Regions from separate parts of the Streptomyces sp. NPDC001544 genome, predicted to be linked through region 1. Evidence: riboswitches for the same ligand, from Rfam matches in the RefSeq annotation. Region 1 holds a riboswitch; each other region holds the start of a gene.
What was found. A riboswitch is a leader RNA that binds a small molecule or an ion and turns the genes downstream of it on or off. The one in region 1 is predicted to bind cyclic di-AMP.

Region 1 (3,851 bases):
CACCGGATGGCCGTTGATCGCGATGGTGATCCGCAGGTCGTAGCCGCCGGGCTCCTCGCCGGAGTCGTCCAGGTAGGGAAGCACCGGGTGGGTCCGCTCGGGCGGCGCCACGCGCGCGTCCTCCAGGGCCTCCAGCGGGGTGATCCACGCCGACACCGACGTGGCGAAGGACTTGCCGAGGAACGGTCCGAGGGGGACGTACTCCCAGGCCTGGATGTCCCGCGCCGACCAGTCGTTCAGCAGGGTCAGCCCGAAGACGTGCTCGCGGAAGTCGCCGAGCGGAACCGGCTCGCCCCGCTGCGAGGGCACGCCCACGACGAAGCCGACCTCGGCCTCGATGTCGAGGCGGGTCGAGGGCCCGAACACAGGAGCCGGGTCCCCTGGGGCCTTGCGCTGCCCGTGCGGCCGTACGACGTCGGTGCCCGACACCACGACGGTGCCGGAGCGGCCGTGGTAACCGATCGGGAGGTGCTTCCAGTTGGGGGTCAGCGGTTCCTCGGCGTCGGGACGGAAGATGTGGCCCGCGTTCCGGGCGTGGTGCTCGGAAGAGTAGAAGTCGACGTAGTCGGCGACCTCGAAGGGCAGGTGGAGGGTCACCGAGGACAGGGAGTGGAACAGCGGTTCGATGGTCTGCCGGTGCGCGGGCACCGTCACCCAGCCGGTCAGAGCACGTCGCACGTCCGACCATGCCGTGCGTCCGGCGGCCAGCAGCGGGTTGAGGGTGGGGTGCGCGAGCAGGGAGGCGTAGGGCGAGCCGAGCGCCCGTGCCGCCGCGCCCGCGTCGAGGACATGGTCGCCGAGCCGGACACCGACGCGTCGTTCATCCGAGCCGGCCGGGGAGAAGACGCCGTAGGGGAGGTTGTGCGGGCCGAAGGGATCGCCCTCGGGGACGTCGAAGGGGAGCATGGGGTGCTGCCTCGCTCTCATCCGTGCCATCACTGCAGGCCGTTGCATGCGGTCGGGCCACACGTTACGGGTGAGTCTCGAGTCCTGGCAGTGTGCCGGGCAGGGTGGCGGATGTGTCTGATTCACCGGCCTTCCCGACGCGGCGTCCCACGGCCCGGTCACGCGCTTCGTCCGCGGGCACCGGGCCGGCCTCGCCGCGTCCGGCGAAGCACCCGGCGGCGGTGCACGGCTGAGGCCGAAAACAGCGGTGAGTTGCCGGGGCGTGGTGTCCGTATTCTCTGATCATGGCCGCACCCCCCGGAAATCCGCTCCCCGCCTTCACCCTCGTCGCGACCGATCTCGACGGAACGCTCCTGCGTGGCGACGACACCCTCTCCGACCGGTCCCTGGCCGCCCTCGCGCGTGCCGGGCACGCGGGTGCCCGGCACCTCGTGGTGACCGGACGCCCGGCACCGCGGGTGCGGCCGCTGCTCGACGACCTGGGTGGCAGGGGACTCGCGGTGTGTGCCCAGGGGGCGCAGGTGTACGACGCCGGTGCCGACCGCCTGCTGTGGTCGGTCACCCTGGACCGGGAGCTGGCCGAGACCGCGCTCGGCAAGATCGAGGCCGAGGTGGGGGAGGTGTACGCGGCCGTCGACCAGGACGGGGTGGACGGGCTCACGCTCATCGAACCCGGTTATCTGATGCCCCACCCGACGCTGCCCGCCGTGCGGGTCCGGCGGCGCGACGACCTGTGGTGCGAGCCGATCAGCAAGGTCCTGCTGCGCCATCACACACTGACGGACGACGAGTTGGCCGCCACGGCCCGCGCGGCCGTGGGCTCGCTGGCGACGGTCACCATGTCGGGACCGGGAACCGTCGAATTGCAGCCGTGCGGTGTGACCAAGGCGACCGGGCTGGCGCTGGCCGCCGACCACCTCGGGCTGAGCCCCGACAGGGCGGTCGCCTTCGGGGACATGCCCAACGACATCCCGATGTTCGACTGGGCTGCGCACGGTGTGGCCATGGCCAACGCGCACCCGGAACTCAAGGCGGTGGCCGACGAGATCACTTTGTCGAACGAGGACGACGGCATCGCCGTCGTCCTCGAAAGATGCTTCCCGTGAGGGAACCGGTCAGCCGGTCAGTACGCGCCGTACACGTTGTCGATCGAGCCGTAGCGGTGGGCGGCGTAGTTGCAGGCGGCCGTGATGTTGGCGATCGGGTCGTAGATGTTCCACGAGGTGCCGGACACGTGGTAGGCGTTGAACGTCGGGGCGATGACCTGCAGCAGGCCCTTGGACGGAGTGCCGGCGGCGGCGTTGGAGTCCCAGAGGTTGATGGCCAGCGGGTTGCCCGAGGACTCGCGCATCACGTTGCGGTAGATGCCGTTGTACGTGCCGGGGATGCCGTGCTGCGCCATGACCGCGAGCGAGTCGCGGATCCAGCCGTCCAGGTTGTTCGGGTACGTGACCGTGCTGGGCGCGGTCGTGGGCGTGGCGGCCGAGGCGCTGGTCGCGCCGGCCAGCGGCAGGGCGATCACGGCGGCCCCGGCGCCGGCGGCGGCGAGTCTGCGGGCGATGCGGGCGAAGCGGGCAGGGCGGTGCTGAGCGGCAGCAGACATGGCGAAGTTCCTCTCCGTCGCCTGCGAGGTGAGCTGTCGGGTTCGGGCTGGGAGCTGCCCGGCCGTGCCGCCCGAAGGCGGCACGACTTCACCCCGAGCCGTCCCGGGACGACGGGTGTCGCCCGGACCGGCGGCTTACCTGGGTCCCCCGCTCCTGCCGTACGCGAATGAGTTCGTCGATGGGTCTGATGGGCGGCGGCAGGATTCGGCGTCCGCCCGACGGCCGGGAACGTATGCGAGAGCACATGTCCGGAACAAGCCTTGGATTCACACAAAGTCCTAGTTGACCTTGTTCTATCGTGTATGGGGCACTTGATCCTTTGCGTCTGCCAAGCCTCAACTGGCCAGAGGTGAACGGGGAAAAGCGGTCTGGGGTGTCGGGCCCCTCCTGGTAGGCGGCGTGACCCAATTCACGAAATGGCAATCGCGGCAAATAGGGCATGAAGGGCGCGGTGCCGGTAATCCCGGCGGGCAGGGTGAGGGGAGTCGGCTGCTTTGGTCGAGGTACTCCAGTCGTACTTCCGGGTAAGCGGATAAATATCCGTCCTTATCGACCGATCGAAAACATAACGGTCGTGATCCGATAGCGCCCGGCCTGTAACGGTGGGCGCCCTCGGTGATCGAAAGCCGACCGGATACGCTGACTCGAGTGAGGGCAGCGACCTATCGACAAACCGCGTAATCGCCAGCAGACACCAGCAGACAGGAGACCCCTCGTGACCGTCGTCGGGCCATTCGGGCTGAGCGTGCGGGACCAGGCTCTGGAAGCCGATGTCCAGGCCGGATTGGCGGCTGTCGAGGAGGGTCTGCTCGAAGCCACCAAGAGTGAGGTCCCCTTCATCACCGAGGCCGCGCAGCACCTCGTGCGCGCGGGCGGGAAGCGGTTCAGGCCGCTGCTCGTGATGCTCGCGGCGCAGTTCGGGGACCCGTACGCACCCGGGATCGTGCCCTCGGCCGTCGTCGTCGAGCTCACCCACCTGGCGACGCTGTACCACGACGACGTCATGGACGAGGCCACGGTGCGCCGCGGCGTGGACAGCGCGAACGCCCGCTGGGGCAACTCCGTCGCCGTCCTCACCGGCGACTTCCTCTTCGCCCGCGCCTCGCAGATCCTCGCCGACCTCGGCCCCGAGGCCGTACGGGTGCAGGCCCTGGCGTTCGAGCGGCTGGTCACCGGGCAGATCCTGGAGACCGCCGGGCCGCAGGACGGCCGGGACCCGGTCGAGCACTACCTGGACGTGCTGAGCGGCAAGACCGGCTCGCTGGTCGCGGTCTCCTGCCGCTTCGGCGCGATGATGTCCGGGGCCGACGAGGCGGTGGTGGACGTCCTCACCCAGTACGG
Region 2 (3,851 bases), on a different contig from region 1:
GGTCCCGGGCCCAGGAGTGGGTCGACGAGGCACTGGCCCGCGAACTGGGGGTGCCACGGGACGCGTTGACCGGGCGTTAGCGCTCCGGGCGGGGCGAGCGCCGGCCCCGCCCGGAGCCCCGGTCAGGCGACCGCGGCGATGCGCATCCTGATGTCGTCCGGGGACAGCGCGCCCTTGGCCGTCACATGATCGCCGGAGGACTCGCCGCGCAGACGGCGGCCGATCCACGGGACCAGGTACTCGCGCGCCCACTGCACGTCGTCGCGGCGGATGTCCAGGGCGCCCCGGGCCGGGAGCGGGGGCCAGGGCTGCTCCGGGTCGGCCGGGACCTCCAGACCGAGCACCTGGCCCGCGCGCAGGGCCACGCGCGTGTGCCCCTCGGGTGAGAGGTGCAGCCGGTCGTGGTCCCAGGCCCGCCGGTCCTGGACGGTCCTCAGTGACCACAGGTCGAGGACGGGACAGCCGTACCGGTCGGCGATGGCGCGGACATGGCCGTTGTACGTGGCGATCTTGCCGCGCAGATGCTTGAGCACGGGCACGCCACGGGTGTCGAAGCCGGTCGTCACCATGACCGTGCCGGCCACGGAGGCGAGCTGCGCCACCGCCAGCTCGAAACGCTCGGCCACCTCGTCGGGATCGGTGCCGGGACGGAGGATGTCGTTGCCGCCCGCGCAGAAGGACACCAGGTCCGGGGCGAGTTCGACGGCTCGCGGAAGCTGCTCGGCCACGATCTGGTCGAGCAGCCTGCCGCGTACCGCCAGGTTCGTGTACCTGAAGTCGCCCTCGGGCCGCCGGTCCGCGAGCAGCACCGCGAACCGGTCGGCCCAGCCGACGAACGCCCCGTCGGGGCCAGGGTCGCCCACGCCCTCGGTGAAGCTGTCCCCCACCGCCACGTACGACCCGATCACTGATCTGCTGTCACTCTTCGAATCGTCTGCCACGTCGGACCATGATTCACCTTTCGATGTGACCTACGCGACCGTAATAAAGGCTTGACGGACGGTGAGATAACCCACCTTCCCGACATGCGCCAGACGGGAATACGCCATCGTGGGACGCACCGGAGGCCGGACCGGGGATCAGGCGACGGCGACGCCGTGCGAGCGGAGGTATCCGACCGGGTCCACGTCCGAGCCGTAGTTCGGGGTGGTGCGTATCTCGAAGTGCAGGTGCGGGCCGGTCACGTTGCCGGTCGCGCCGGAGAGACCGAGCTGCTGCCCCGCCGTCACGGTCTGGCCGGCCGAGACCGAGAGGGAGGACAGGTGGCCGTACTGCGCGTAGTGGCCGTCGGCGAGCCTGATCACGACCTGGTTGCCGTAGGCGCCGCCCCAGCCGGCGGAGACGACCGTGCCCGCCCCCACGGCCTTGACCGGTGTGCCGGTCGGGACGACGAAGTCGACGCCCGTGTGGTAGCCGCTGGACCACATGCCGCCCGGCACGTGGTAACCGGTGCCGATGGTGGCGCCCACGACCGGGAGGGTGAAACCGGTGGAGGCGGTCGGCGCCGCGGAGGGCCGTGTCTGCGAGCGGGTCGCGGAACGGGGCGTGGACCGGGTCGTGGGCTGCGGGGCGGAGGACCGGGTGGACGTGGCGGACTCGGTGCCGGTGTGCGCGGCCCGCTCGCCGATGCTCAGCCTCAGACCGGGGTGGATCAGCGAGGGGTCGCTGCCGACGGCCTCGCGGTTGTCCGCGTAGAGCCGGTGCCAGCCGCCGCTCACGTTCTGCTCGTCGGCGATCTTCGAGAGGTAGTCACCGGCCCGCACCGTGTAGATGTGCACGCCCGACCGGGCCGCGGAGGTCTCCTTCTGGGCCACGGGCGCGGTCTGGACGGTCTCCTTGGAGGCGGACTCCTTCGCGGTGGCCGCCGTGGCGGCATGGGCGCCGCCGGCTCCCACGAGGGGCAGGGCCAGCGCGGCGCCGCCGGTTCCGGCGACGGCGATCGAGCGGGTGAAACGCCGGTTCTTGGGACGGCGGTGCTTACCCTTCGCGGGCATGACGAGTTCCTCTCCGGCGCCTGCGAGGTGAGCTGTCGGGTTCGGGCTGGAGCTGCCCGGCCGCGCTGCGCGCGGCTTCACCCCTAGCCGTTCCGAAGACCGGAACAGGCGGTCCTGCCTGGTGGGTCCCCCGCTCCTGCCGTGCACGGGTGAGTGTGTGCGGGCTCTGGGCGGCGGCAGGATTCGGCGTTCCGTCCGGAGTGGTGGCGAAGGTAAGCGAGCGGGACGGGAACGGACAAGCGAGTGCTTCCCGCGGACCGGGTTTGGCTTGATCCGTTTTGGATATCCCCCGTCACCGTCCGTGAACCTCCTCCGGAACCACCCTTCAATTCCCCGGAAATCCCCACCGATTACGTGGACATGACGCGTGACGGACAGTCATAAATATGACGCTCCTCACGGAACGTACCTTCATGCCTCCCTATATCAGAACTAGTTTCCCCAAAGAATCCAATTGGGGCAGAAGCATCAGATGCGGCGCAGACGGACAACGGTCGCGTCCAGATCGCCGCGCAACCCGGTGTCCAGTCCATGGTGCAGCAGCACGGCACCTCGGTGGACTTCGCCCGTTTCACGGCATTCGTAGGACGCCGCCGGATCGAGGCCGCGCAGCCGCACCGCCGGGACCGGCTCGCCGTACCGCTGCGCCTGGAGCCACGCCAGCACGACCGACTCGTCCCCGAGGGTGTACTGCACCGCGCTCAGCCCGCCCTCCGGCGGTCGCAGCCGGTACAGGTCGCCGTGCTGCACGACCGGGCGGATCTCCTTGTACAGCTCCACCCACTGGCGGGCCTCGGCGAGCTCCTCCTCCGTCCACTCCGACAGATCGCCCCCGACGCCGAGCACCCCGGCCATGGCGCTCACGAACCGGAAGCGCAGGCTGCTGACCCGCCCGTTGAGCTGGGTGTTCGGACTGTCGGTGACCCAGGCGGCCATGACCCGCGCGGGATGGATCTGACTGAAGCCGTGCTGGATGGCGAGCCGGTCCAGCGGGTCGGTGTTGTCGGAGGTCCACACCTGGTCCGTGCGACTCATCACACCGAGGTCGATCCGGCCGCCGCCGCCCGAGCAGGACTCGAACGCGACACCGGGATGGGCCGCCCGCAGCCGGTCGAGGAGCGCGTAGAAGGCGCGGACGTGGTCCACCCACAGCCGCTGCGGGTACGGCTCACCCGGCCATCCGGCGTCGGTGAAGCAGCGGTTGAAGTCCCACTTCACATAGTCGACGGGGGCGCTGGACAGGAGGCCGTCCAGCTGCTGCCAGAGGTGTTCCTGGACGTCCTCGCGGGCGAGGTTGAGCACGAGCTGATTACGGAACTCCGTCCGCTTCCGCCCGAACTGGTACTGCACCCAGTCGGGGTGGGCCCGGTACAGGTCGCTGTCCGGGTTGACCATCTCCGGTTCGACCCAGATGCCGAACTGCATACCGAGGGCGTGCACATAGTCCGCGAGCGGCTTCAGGCCGTTCGGGAAGCGGTCCGGGTTGGGCGTCCAGTCGCCGAGCCCGGCCCGGTCGCTCGTACGGGCACCGAACCAGCCGTCGTCGACCACGAACAGTTCGACACCGATCGCGGCGGCCCGCCGGGCGAGGGTCGCCTGCTGCTCCTCGGAGATGTCGAAGGTGGTGGCCTCCCAGGAGTTGAACAGCACGGGCCGGTCCCGGTCCGCGTCCGGGACGACATGGGCCCGCTGGTAGGCGTGCCAGGCACGGCTGGCGCCGCCGAAGCCGCCGTCGCTCCACAGGCCCGCGAAGACGGGGGTGGTGTACGACTCCCCCGGCGCCAGCGTCAGCAGGCCCGAGTCGTCGTAACCGGCCCCGCCGGTGATCTGGACGCGCGCGTCCGGGAGTTGGGAGAC
Region 3 (3,851 bases), on a different contig from region 1:
TGCCGCTGCAGATCGGCGATCTGGGCGCGCTGCGAGACGTACTGCCGCATCGGGTAGGCCAGGGCCACCACCATGGTGCAGACCACGAGGGCGAGCAGCGCGGCCCGGCTGGTGAGCCGTGAGCGGCGAGCCTGCCGTTTGGTCTGGGAGCGGTAGACCCGGGCCGCGGTCTGCTCGCCGAGCAGCCGGATCCTGGTCGCGGTGGAGAAACGGTCCCGTTCCTTCGCGGCCATCTGGCTCTCCGCCTCCCCTGGGTGCTTCCTACGTGCGTACGTCCCCGGACACGGTACGGGACCGGGTACGGGGACGTACGTACGACTGGCTGTCGCTTGACCCTGGCGGGGTCAGCCCTTGGAGATCGCGCCCTTGAACCGCGGGAACGCGCTGCGGCCCGCGTACACCGCCGCGTCGTCGAGGATCTCCTCGATCCGCAGCAGCTGGTTGTACTTGGCGACGCGCTCGGAGCGGGCCGGGGCGCCGGTCTTGATCTGGCCGCAGTTGGTGGCGACGGCCAGGTCGGCGATGGTGACGTCCTCGGTCTCGCCGGAGCGGTGCGACATCATGCACTTGAAGCCGTTGCGCTGGGCCAGCTCGACGGCGTCGAGGGTCTCGGTCAGCGAGCCGATCTGGTTGACCTTGACCAGCAGGGCGTTGGCGGTGCCCTCCTCGATGCCGCGGGCCAGGCGCTCCGGGTTGGTGACGAACAGGTCGTCGCCGACGAGCTGGACCTTGTCGCCGAGCTTGTCGGTGATGACCTTCCAGCCGGCCCAGTCGTCCTCGAACAGCGGGTCCTCGATGGAGACCAGCGGGTAGGAGGCGACGAGGTCCTCGTAGTACTCGGTCATCTCGGCGGCGGAGCGGGACTTGCCCTCGAACTCGTACTTGCCGTCCTTGTAGAACTCGGACGCGGCGACGTCGAGCGCGAGCGCGATCTGCTCGCCCGGGACGTAGCCGGCCTGCTTGATCGCCTCGAGGATGAGGTCGAGGGCGGCGCGGTTGGACTCCAGGTTCGGTGCGAAGCCGCCCTCGTCACCGAGGCCCGTGGACAGGCCCTTGGACTTCAGGACCTTCTTCAGGGTGTGGTAGACCTCGGCACCCCAGCGCAGCGCCTCGGAGAAGGACTCCGCGCCGATCGGGGCGATCATGAACTCCTGGATGTCCACGTTGGAGTCGGCGTGCGAGCCGCCGTTCAGGATGTTCATCATCGGCACCGGCAGCAGGTGCGCGTTCGGGCCGCCCAGGTAGCGGAAGAGGGGGAGGTCGCTGGCCTCGGAGGCGGCGTGGGCGACGGCGAGCGAGACGCCGAGGATGGCGTTGGCGCCGAGCGAGCCCTTGTTGTCGGTGGCGTCCAGGTCGAACATCGCCTGGTCGATCAGGCGCTGCTCGGTGGCGTCGTAGCCGACCAGCTCCGGGCCGATCTGCTCGATGACGGCGAGGACGGCCTTCTCCACGCCCTTGCCGAGGTAGCGGTTCGGGTCACCGTCGCGGAGCTCGATGGCCTCGAAGGCGCCCGTGGAGGCGCCGGACGGGACGGCGGCACGACCCGTGCTGCCGTCGTCGAGGCCGACCTCGACCTCGACCGTGGGGTTGCCTCGGGAGTCCAGGATTTCCCGGGCTACGACGACGTCGATGGACGGCACGAGCATCTCCTTCTTGGATGTGACGCTGGAAGTGCGGGGCTGTGTGCCTTGCGGCGGGGCCTTGCGACTAGAGCCTAACCGTCCCCGGGGCATCGGCAGCCGACCGACCGCCCCGTGGACACGGTGACCGTACACATTGTTCCTTGCCGGAACAAAGGGTGGGGTGAAGAGAAGCCCCGAGGGAACGAAAAACCCCGCTCCGGTGCGTACGGGGGAACACGCACCGGAGCGGGGAGCCCGTGAGGGCGGGGGCGGCCCTCACCAGGCCTCCACTGTGGGAGGCATGGTGATGAGGGCACTGTGGTTCGGGTAAGGACCAGGTGTCACTTCAGGTGCAGCTGCTGGCCCGGGTAGATGACGTTGGCGTCGTCGATGATGTCCTTGTTCAGCTGGAACAGCTTCTCCCAGCCGCCGGCGACGTGGTGCTCCGCGGCGATCGAGCTGAGGGTGTCACCCGTGACGACCTTGTACTCGCCATCGCCCTTCTCGACCTTCTTGCCGGTCGGGGTGGTGACGGTCTTCTTCGGCGTCGACCGCACCTCGGAGCGGTTGGCGGCCTGCTGGTCGGTCGAGCGGGTGGTGGTGCCGTTCGACGAGGAGCCGGCGGAGCTCGACGAGCTGCCGGAGTTGCTGGAGCCACTGGAGCTGCTGGAGCCGCTGTACGTGGCGCCGGACAGCCCCTTGCCGCAGACCGGCCAGGCACCCTTGCCCTGCGCGGCGAGGACCTTCTCGGCGATCTCGATCTGCTGGGACTTGCTGGCCTGGTTGGCCTGCGGGGCGTAGTTGGTGCCGCCGTACGCGGCCCAGGTGGAGGCGGAGAACTGCAGACCGCCGTAGTAGCCGTTGCCGGTGTTGATGGACCAGTTGCCGCCGGACTCGCACTGGGCGACCGAGTCCCACTCGGAGGCGGTGGCGGCGGAGGCGCTGCCGGACGCCATCAGCGGGGCGGCGACGGCGGCGCCGGTGACACCGGCGACAGCGATGGCGCGGACGGCCTTGGACGGACGACGGTGCTTGCCCTTGCCGGAAAACAGCATGGATCGATCCCCTCACCGACGCCTGCGAGGTGAGCTGTCGGGTTCGGGCCGGTTGAGTTGCCCGGCCGCACCTCGCGTGGTTCTCGTGCGAGACGCGGCTCCACCCCTAGCCGTTTCCGTCGGTCTGCCGACCTCCGGACCCGGCGCCTACCTTGGGTCCCCCGCTCCTGCCTACGGCGCTTGACGCGACGACTGTTCCCGGGCAGCCGCTGGCAGGATTCGGCGTTGCGGCAGCCGGGGCTCGTGTTGGCGAGCGGTCACGACCGTAGACATGCGATCCGCCGGATTTCAAAGACGATCAGGGCTTCTGAGACTCATCCCACACTTTCACCAAACCGGACAATCAAGCCTAAAACGGGGCGTCAACTACCCCTGCTTTCAACCCTTTTCGACGCTGAGTTCCAGCGTCTGACCGGCGGTGACGTTGTTCGGGTCGGTGCCGATGGCGTCCTTGTTGGCGGAGTAGAGCGCCCGCCACCCGCCCTCGAGGTCAAGGGAGTCGGCGATGGAGGCCAGGGTGTCGCCGGCGTGGACGGTGTACTCGCGTGCGGCGTGACGGCCGGAAGAGGGAGTCGCCTGGCTTTTCGTCACGTCTTCGTCCGCACTGTCGCCCCGATGGCGGCCACCACTGATCGCCCCGGTATCCACAAGGCTCCAAGAACCCCCGGTCTGCCATGAATTGTCCGAGTTGTCGACCTCGGGGCCCGCCGTGGACGAACCGCCACCGCCCTGCGCATGCCCGGAGCCGGAAGAGGCCGTCTTGCCCGACTTGCCCGAAGCGGAGGAGTCGTCCGCAGCGTCGGCACCCTTGCTCGAACTCGGCGGGGGCGAGGCGTCCGACGAGGGGCCGGAATCGGGCGACCCGGATGAACCGGACGCGGAATTCGAGGAATCGGCGGAATTCCCGGAAGTCCCGGAACCCTTCGAACCGGAGGAGTCGGTTGAACCGGATGAATCGCTTGAATGGGAGGAGTTGCCGGAATCGGATGATCCGGAGTCTCCGACGCCCGTGTCGACGTCCACCGAACCGGAATTCGACGTGAGACCGGAAAGCAGGGCACAGGTGGCCCAGGGCTTGGTGCCCAGGTCGGCGAGGATCTTCTCGGCGACCGCGATCTGCTGCGAGCGGCTGGCCTCTTCGGGGCTGGAGGCGTACTCGAGGCCGCCGTGGTTG
Region 4 (3,851 bases), on a different contig from region 1:
CGCGCGCGTGATGCCGACGTACGCCAGGCGCCGCTCCTCCTCCAGTTCCTTGGTCTGGCCGAGGGCGCGCATGTGCGGGAAGACGCCGTCCTCCATGCCGGTCAGGAACACCACCGGGAACTCCAGGCCCTTGGCGGTGTGCAGGGTCATCAGCGTGATGACGCCGTCGCCGTCCTCCTCGTCGGGGATCTGGTCGGAGTCGGCGACCAGGGCGACCTGCTCCAGGAAGTCGGACAACCCCACCGACTCGCCCTCGCCGCGTTCCTGCTCGAATTCGAGCGCCACGGCCGCGAGTTCCTGGAGGTTCTCGATGCGGGTCTCGTCCTGCGGGTCGGTGGAGGCCTGCAACTCGGCCAGGTACCCGGTGCGTTCGAGGACGGCTTCCAGGACGGTCGCCGGGCCCGCGCCGGACTCGACGATCGTACGGAGTTCCTCCATCAGCACGTTGAACCGCTTCACCGCGTTCGTCGACCGCGCCGCCATGCCGTACGCCTCGTCGACCCGCTTCAGCGCCTGCGGGAAGCTGATCTTCTCCCGCTGGGAGAGGGCGTCGATCATCGCCTCCGCGCGCTCGCCGATGCCTCGCTTGGGCACGTTGAGGATGCGGCGCAGCGGCACCGAGTCCTCCGGGTTGGCCAGCACCCGCAGGTAGGCCAGGACGTCCCGGACCTCCTTGCGCTCGTAGAAGCGGACACCGCCGACGACCTTGTAGGGCAGGCCGACGCGGATGAAGACCTCTTCGAAGACTCGGGACTGGGCGTTGGTGCGGTAGAAGACCGCGACGTCCCCCGCCTTGGCCTCGCCGGCGTCCGTGAGGCGGTCTATCTCGTCGGCGACGAACTGCGCCTCGTCGTGCTCGGTGTCGGCCACGTACCCCGTGATGCGGGCGCCCGTGCCGGCGTTGGTCCACAGGTTCTTGGGGCGGCGGGACTCGTTGCGCTCGATGACCGCGTTGGCCGCGGAGAGGATCGTCTGCGTGGAGCGGTAGTTCTGCTCCAGCAGGATCGTCGTCGCGTCCGGGTAGTCCTCCTCGAACTGGAGGATGTTGCGGATGGTCGCGCCGCGGAAGGCGTAGATCGACTGGTCGGCGTCACCCACCACGCACAGTTCGGCGGGCTGGAGGTCGTCCGGGCCGGGCGGCACGTCCACCGGGTGCTCGGCGGTGCCGACGAGCTCGCGCACGAGGGCGTACTGGGCGTGGTTGGTGTCCTGGTACTCGTCGACGAGGACGTGGCGGAAGCGGCGGCGGTAGTGCTCGGCGACGTCCGGGAAGGCGCGGAGCAGGTTGACCGTCGTCATGATCAGGTCGTCGAAGTCGAGGGCGTTGGCCTCGCGCAGCCGCGACTGGTAGAGGGCGTAGGCCTGGGCGAGGGTCTTCTCGAAGCCGTCGGTCGCCTGGGCGGCGAAGTCCTCCTCGTCGATCAGCTCGTTCTTCAGGTTGGAGATCTTGGCGCTGAAGGACTTGGGCGGGAAGCGCTTCGGGTCGAGGTCCAGGTCACGGCAGACCAGGGCCATCAGGCGCTTGGAATCGGCGGCGTCGTAGATCGAGAACGACGACGTGAAGCCGAGCTTCTTGCTCTCCCGGCGCAGGATGCGTACGCACGCGCTGTGGAAGGTCATCACCCACATCGCGTTCGCGCGCGGGCCGACGAGCTGCTCGACGCGCTCCTTCATCTCGCCGGCGGCCTTGTTGGTGAAGGTGATCGCCAGGATCTGACCGGGGTGGACGCCCCGCTCGCCGAGCAGGTGGGCGATGCGGTGGGTGAGCACACGGGTCTTGCCGGAGCCGGCGCCGGCCACGATGAGCAGCGGGGAGCCGGAGTGGACGACGGCGGCGCGCTGGTTCTCGTTCAGCCCCTCCAGGAGCGCGGCCGCGTCGACGGCCGGGCGGGGGGCGCCGTCCCGGTAGTACTCGTCCCGCTCCGGCGGCACGTCGAACTTCCCGCCGAACAGATCGTCCGGAACCGGTTCCGGAGCGTGATCGTCCTCGGGCGGCGGCGGGGGCTCCTCCCCATGCCCGCGAGGGGCCTGGAGGTCCGCCAGGAAGCTGTCGTCAAAGAGGCTGCTCATCGCTCTCCGAGTCTAGGGCGCCCCACCGACAACCGGCCGCCGCCCCGGGAAGACGACCGGTCCTCCCGTCACTCACGGTCCGGAGCGACACCGTCACCCGGACGAAAATACTTACGTAAATCACAAGATGTATCGGGCATAACGTGCACCAACCTTCACATGAGCCACACGAGTTGGCTACCGTGCCTGGCAGGCCGCACGACCCCCACCGGCGAACGTCGCCGGGCCGCGCGGCCTCCGTCGAGTCCGGCACGCGCCCCCACGCCAGCCGGAGCCGGGGACCCACACCGAGACCTGGGGTGAATCGGTCCGTACTCCCGCAAGGACGAGGACCGTAGGGCAACCCTTCCGAACCACCCGCCCGAACCCGACAGCTAACCCGGTAGGCGGAACACTGGAAGGAGTCGCCTCCGTTGGCGTCGCACCGCAAGCGTTCCCCGGGTACGGGAGTCGCGGGCATCCGCAAGCCCGCCCTCGCCACCGCCGCCCTCACCTCCGTGGCCCTGCTCTCCCAGCCGGCCGACGCCGCCCCCTCCGCCCCCGCCGCCGACGGCAGGCCGAGCCTGGAGGAGGTCGAGAAGAAGGTCGACTCCCTCTACCGCCAGGCGGAGTCGGCGACCGACAAGTACAACGCCGCCAAGGAGAACACCGGCAAGCAGCGCAGACGGGTCGACACCCTCCTCGACGAGGTCGCCAAGCGCACGGAGAAGCTCAACAAGGCACGCGAGAAGCTGGGCTCGTTCGCCGCGGCCCAGTACCGGACCGGGTCCGCCGCCCCCGACACCGCCACCTTCCTGCTCGCGGACACCCCGCAGGACTACTTCGACCAGACCCAGCTGATGAACCGGCTGACCTCCCGGCAGAAGGGCGCGGTCGACGACTACGTCACCGAGCAGTCCGCGACGATGAGGAAGCGGCAGGAGGCCACGGCGAGCCTCGAGACGCTGACCGAGTCGCAGAACGAGCTGCACACCGCCAAGGCCACCGTCCAGAAGAAGCTCGCCACCGCGCGCGAGCTGCTGTCCACGCTGACGGCCCGGGAGAAGGCCCGGCTCGCGGCGATCGAGAAGCAGAAGCAGGAGGAGGCCGCGCGCAAGGCGGCGGAGCTCGCGAAGCAGCAGGCGGCCGAGCGGGCGGCCGAGCAGGACACCGGCGCCGCCGCGTCCCCCTCGACGTCTCCCTCCCCAGCCCCTTCGACGTCCCCTTCGACGTCCACGGGTTCGTCGTCCTCGTACGCCACCAAGGCGGCGAAGGCGATCGAGTTCGCCCGCGCGCAGATAGGCAAGCCGTACGTCTGGGGCGCCACCGGCCCCGGCTCCTACGACTGCTCCGGCCTGACCCAGGCCGCCTGGAGGGCCGCCGGCGTCAGCCTGCCGCGCACCACCTACGACCAGGTCGACGCCGGCACGACGGTCTCCCTCGCCGACGCCCAGCCCGGTGATCTGATCTTCTTCTACGACGACATCAGCCACGTCGGCATCTACATCGGCAACGGCATGATGATCCACGCCCCCAAGCCGGGCGCCTACGTCCGCGAGGAGTCGATCTACTACGACGGCGAATCGATCATCCACAGCGTGGTGCGACCGGCCTGAACCACCGGGCTCCTAGCATCGGCCCCATGCCCGGCACCTCCTCACCCCTGCCCCTGCGCGCTTGGTGGGCCCGGCGGTCACCGGCGGGCGGTGCCGCCGTGATGGCGACGGGGATCGTGTCGGTGGGGCTGCTGCTCGCGGGCCACGCGGTGCTGTCACGGGTCGCCCTCGGGGTGGCGTGTGCCG

Region 2: it holds a riboswitch for cyclic di-AMP, as region 1 does, so the genes downstream of both, ACFY0F_RS38810 (peptidoglycan DD-metalloendopeptidase family protein) here and ACFY0F_RS24955 (transglycosylase SLT domain-containing protein) in region 1, are expected to answer to the same signal.
Region 3: it holds a riboswitch for cyclic di-AMP, as region 1 does, so the genes downstream of both, ACFY0F_RS33955 (transglycosylase family protein) here and ACFY0F_RS24955 (transglycosylase SLT domain-containing protein) in region 1, are expected to answer to the same signal.
Region 4: it holds a riboswitch for cyclic di-AMP, as region 1 does, so the genes downstream of both, ACFY0F_RS10795 (NlpC/P60 family protein) here and ACFY0F_RS24955 (transglycosylase SLT domain-containing protein) in region 1, are expected to answer to the same signal.

Annotation. Positions count from the first base shown of each region.
Region 1 covers NZ_JBIAVN010000010.1:161,752-165,602, forward strand. Annotated here, with positions in the region: gene fahA (fumarylacetoacetase) at 1-906, opposite strand, end outside; gene ACFY0F_RS24950 (HAD family hydrolase) at 1,191-2,012, shown strand; gene ACFY0F_RS24955 (transglycosylase SLT domain-containing protein) at 2,030-2,509, opposite strand; cyclic di-AMP (ydaO/yuaA leader) riboswitch at 2,515-2,698, opposite strand; gene ACFY0F_RS24960 (polyprenyl synthetase family protein) at 3,226-3,851, shown strand, end outside.
Region 2 covers NZ_JBIAVN010000032.1:28,906-32,756, forward strand. Annotated here, with positions in the region: gene ACFY0F_RS38800 (TetR family transcriptional regulator C-terminal domain-containing protein) at 1-80, shown strand, start outside; gene ACFY0F_RS38805 (SGNH/GDSL hydrolase family protein) at 123-908, opposite strand; gene ACFY0F_RS38810 (peptidoglycan DD-metalloendopeptidase family protein) at 1,080-1,994, opposite strand; cyclic di-AMP (ydaO/yuaA leader) riboswitch at 1,999-2,156, opposite strand; gene ACFY0F_RS38815 (alpha-galactosidase) at 2,463-3,851, opposite strand, start outside.
Region 3 covers NZ_JBIAVN010000020.1:23,745-27,595, reverse strand. Annotated here, with positions in the region: gene ACFY0F_RS33965 (septum formation initiator family protein) at 1-233, opposite strand, end outside; gene eno (phosphopyruvate hydratase) at 345-1,646, opposite strand; gene ACFY0F_RS33955 (transglycosylase family protein) at 1,964-2,677, opposite strand; cyclic di-AMP (ydaO/yuaA leader) riboswitch at 2,682-2,866, opposite strand; gene ACFY0F_RS33950 (transglycosylase family protein) at 3,056-3,851, opposite strand, start outside.
Region 4 covers NZ_JBIAVN010000003.1:190,330-194,180, reverse strand. Annotated here, with positions in the region: gene pcrA (DNA helicase PcrA) at 1-2,070, opposite strand, end outside; cyclic di-AMP (ydaO/yuaA leader) riboswitch at 2,315-2,476, shown strand; gene ACFY0F_RS10795 (NlpC/P60 family protein) at 2,484-3,665, shown strand; gene ACFY0F_RS10790 (tellurite resistance/C4-dicarboxylate transporter family protein) at 3,692-3,851, shown strand, end outside.